Regions from separate parts of the Pseudoalteromonas sp. SCSIO 43088 genome, predicted to be linked through region 1. Evidence: predicted binding sites of a transcription regulator. Region 1 holds the regulator's gene; the other holds the start of a gene.
The links. Region 1 encodes sigma-54, which starts transcription at its own class of promoters, with help from an activator protein. Its sites were predicted from a motif close to GTTGGCACGNNNNTNGNNT; they were not measured.

Region 1 (2,205 bases):
TGCATCAGGCACACCTGAGCACGTATTAGCAGACCAAACTGTACGCGATGTATATCTAGGCGAGCAATTCAGGCTGTAACCATTACGCCAGCGACTAGAGCATCTGCTAGACTTATAACAATGACAATAAATCGATAACTGTGTTTATACAGGTATCGATAACTTAAAAAGGATTGTTAGGGATACATGAGGCAATCATTACAGCTGCGCATGGGCCAGCAACTTACAATGACTCCACAACTGCAACAAGCTATTCGTTTGTTGCAGCTCAGTACATTGGATCTCCAGCAAGAAATTCAAGAAGCGCTTGATAGTAATCCTCTACTTGAAGTGGAAGAAGCGGATTACAACGAAGAAAGCACCGGCAAGAATGAGCAAAAAGCTGAATCTGACGATGTACAAGTCAGCGCGTCTGCCGAAGAAGCACCTAGCGAGTACGAGCAAGAAAGTAGTGATGCTCTCAATAAAGACACCGTAAGCGATGACTTAGCAATGGATGTTACCTGGGATGAGTACATGAGTGCCGCCCCTTCAACATCGTCAGGGCCAATGCCTGAAGATGAATCTATCTATCAGGGAGCATCAACCGAAACCCTTCACGAATACCTGATGTGGCAATTGCAACTCACGCCATTTAGCCCTACTGATGAAGCGATTGCTGTGGCAATTGTAGAAGCTATCGATGACTCAGGTATTTTAACGGTAAGCTGTGAAGATATCGTCGAAAGCTTTAATCAAAATAACGATGAAGAAGAAATCGAACTTGATGAAGTCGAAGCGGTCTTAAAAAGAATTCAGTTATTTGATCCTGTGGGTATTGGCGCGCGCAGTTTACAAGAATGCCTGTGCATTCAGCTACGCCAATTCGATGCCGATACGCCATATTTAGCTGAAACTAAAATGGTTTTATCTGAGCATATCGAATTATTAGCGAGTCGCGACTATCGAACTTTGATGAAAAAGACTAAGCTTAAAGAAAATGAGCTTAAAGAAGTGATGACGCTTATTCACAGCTTAAATCCTAAGCCTGCGGATAGCATAGTACGCGAAGAATCTGAGTACGTTATACCTGATGTATCAGTGAAAAAAGTGAAAGGCCGCTGGGTAGTCGAGTTAAACCCAGATTGTATGCCAAAGATTAGAGTGAACAGCCAATATGCGGCGATGTCTCGCTCTGTTAAATCAAGTAGCGACAGCCAATTTATTCGCTCTCACTTACAAGAAGCAAAGTGGTTTATTAAGAGCTTAGAAAGCCGTAACGATACGCTATTAAAAGTGACCAACTGTATCGTTCAACAACAACAAGCTTTCTTTGAGCATGGCCCTGAGGCAATGAAGCCGATGGTGCTAAATGATGTTGCTGAAATGGTCGAAATGCATGAATCGACGATTTCACGGGTAACAACGCAAAAATATATGCATACCCCACGGGGTATTTTTGAGTTGAAATATTTCTTCTCAAGCCATGTCAGCACCGAAAATGGTGGTGAGTGTTCTTCTACAGCAATACGCGCTTTAATCAAGAAGTTAGTCGCTGCAGAAAACTCAGCTAAACCATTGAGTGATAGCAAAATTGCAGATATATTGGCTGAGCAAGGAATTAAAGTAGCTAGACGTACAATTGCAAAATATCGTGAGTCTCTAGCAATACCTCCGTCTAATCAGCGTAAGAGTCTGATTTAGACGTTTTACATAGAAGGAAAAATGCTTATGCAACTAAATTTAACTGGTCGTCATGTAGAAATCACAGATTCATTAAGAGACTATGTAAACACCAAGTTTGCGAAACTAGAAAGGCATTTTGACCATATTAATAATGTTCATGTCATTCTAGATGTAGAAAAATTAAGCCAAAAAGCAGAAGCAACTTTACATGTAAACGGAGGCGAATTGTTCGCTTCTACAGAACATCAAGATATGTACGCAGCCATTGACTCACTGATCGATAAACTTGATCGCCAAGTCATTAAACACAAAGAGAAATTAGCTCGACATTAAATTATGAAACTAAGTTCACTTACTAACCAGGACTGCAGCAAAGCTGCGGTCCTTTTTAATAGCAAAAAAAGAATTCTTGAATATATCAGCGAACTGGCCCACCAGCAGCTTCCTCATTTATCGCAACAAGATATCCTAGATGCTTTACTCAACCGAGAAAAACTAGGTAGCACCGGCATTGGCCGAGGTATTGCTATTCCACATGGC
Region 2 (2,205 bases), 580 kb from region 1:
CTACATCATCAGCATAATGACGGTAACCTAGAAGATTTTGTCCGCGCAGTAGCATTTGTTGCTTAGTGTTTGGCATTGCCGCTTTTAGCTCGCGAATACGTTGCCAAGGATCTTCACCTAAATAACGGATACACGAGTCAAACGTCGCACCACCCCATGATTCAATTGACCAATAACCCGCATTATCGAGTTTTTCTGCCATGGGTAGCATGTCATCTAAGCGCATACGCGTTGCCAAAAGAGACTGGTGTGCGTCACGCAATACTAATTCGGTTAATTTTAATTTAGCCATGTTTAAGCTGCCCCGTTATTTTTGTTTATTTCGAAATTGAGCAATTGCAGCGCTGATTGCTGCAATATGTGCCTGTGGCACACCCTGTTGAGGTTGAATTTTTGCTGTACGCGTAGGTTCTGCAGTTGCAGGATCATCAAATCGACCCACTACCTTTGACATTAAAGTGACTGCTGAAATCAAAATAGTCAGAAAAACAAACACGCCTACCATGCCTGTCACCATCAAACTGGCCGCAGTGGTGAGTAATCCACCTATATCCATACGACTCCCCTCGCTTACTTAAAATAAAAAGTTATTTTTGTTAAATAATTATGCACCAATAATAACAAACAAAATTCATTTGTATAGCACCATTGTAAATTGGTAAAACCAATTAAATTTAAAATAACATGACGCACATATAATTAACACCCTACTATTAGCGCATTTAAAGCCCCGTTATAGATGATATAAATAGTCAATATAGCCAGACGTTATATGTTCAGCTATTAACCAATCATAGTAAAAAGCCTAAAAACCACGCACAACAAGGTGTTAGAGCTATCCCCTTAAAACAAAGTTAAATTGGTCTTACCAATAATCATAGAAATACTCTTTTTCTTCATTCAGCTCAATATGAAAAAATATCACTATGAATAAGTTACATGCTTACTCGTAAAAGTTACCAAATGATGAACCCTATCAAGAACAACAAAAACACTCAACCCGTTGAAATATATAAAATAAAACTTATGGCACAGAACTCGCTTTAGTTACATCGAACTTAAGAAAATTTAAATAGCCAAGGAGACCACTATGTTACGCTGGACAATTACTTTTTTAGTTATCGCGTTAATCGCAGCAGTGTTAGGTTTTGGCGGTATCGCAGGAGCCGCTGCAGGCATCGCTAAGATTATCTTTTTTATATTTTTAGTATTACTAGTTATTTCGCTGGTATCAGGAGCACTTAGAGGCAGTGTCCCTAAGTAGTTAAAAGCAGATAACCACTTACTTTATTTTAAATTTACAAGGAATTTCATTATGAAAAATTCAACTTTAAAAGCCGCTACTATCGCCCTATTTTCAGGTTTATTCATCATGGGTTGTGAAGACAACTCTGCTGAAGACGCAGGTGAGCGTATTGATGAAGCAATTACTGATACACAAAATGCAGTTGAAGATGCATGTGAAGAAGTAAAAGAAGGTGTTAACGCAGAAGAAACTAACTGCTAATAACACACCTTACTTAAGAAAAGCGGCCAAGTGCCGCTTTTTGTGTATGCAAGTTAGCAAGTTAGCAAGTTAGCAAGTTAGCAAGTTAGCAAGTTAGCAAGTTAGCAAGTTAGCAAGTTAGCAAGTTAGCAAGTTAGCAAGTTAGCAAGTTAGCAAGTTAGCAAGTTAGCAAGTTAGCAAGTTAGCAAGTTAGCAAGTTAGCAAGTTAGCAAGTTAGCAAGTCTAGGCTACCTGCAGCTTGTGTCAAGAAGCTCGTAACTTTACTCTTTCCCCTAGAAACCCGCTAACTTGTTGGGTTTCACTCCGTTCTACCCTACATCATGTAGGTCGTCATTTATGGCGACACATGTTTTATCACTCATACGTGACGGGCTAAAGCCCGACTTACAGCCGCATTAATTGAGGAATCGCGCGAAATAAATTTCACGCCTACGCGGGGTTAAACCGCTGCTACATCATGCTCGCAACTTTACTCTTTCCTCTAGAAACTCGCTAACTTGTTGGGTTTCGCTCCGCTCTAACCTACGTCACGTAGGTTGTCATTTATGACGACACATGTTTTATCACTCATACTTGACGGGCTAAAGCCCGACCTACAGCCGCATTAATTCAGGGAATCGCGCGAAATAAATTTCACGCCTACGCGAGCCTCAAGCTTGCTAACTTTACTCTTTCCCCTAGAAACTCGCTAACTTGTT

Region 2: J8Z28_RS12725 (DUF1328 domain-containing protein) is a predicted target of sigma-54. The motif match lies at 1,026-1,044, and genes of this name have one in related genera.

The regions. Positions count from the first base shown of each region.
Region 1 is NZ_CP072675.1:3,343,748-3,345,952, forward strand. Features, by position in the region: gene lptB (LPS export ABC transporter ATP-binding protein) at 1-79, shown strand, start outside; gene J8Z28_RS15410 (RNA polymerase factor sigma-54) at 187-1,683, shown strand; gene hpf (ribosome hibernation promoting factor) at 1,711-1,998, shown strand; gene ptsN (PTS IIA-like nitrogen regulatory protein PtsN) at 2,002-2,205, shown strand, end outside.
Region 2 is NZ_CP072675.1:2,759,608-2,761,812, forward strand. Features, by position in the region: gene oadA (sodium-extruding oxaloacetate decarboxylase subunit alpha) at 1-292, opposite strand, end outside; gene J8Z28_RS12720 (OadG family protein) at 308-556, opposite strand; gene J8Z28_RS12725 (DUF1328 domain-containing protein) at 1,091-1,264, shown strand; gene J8Z28_RS12730 (hypothetical protein) at 1,316-1,507, shown strand.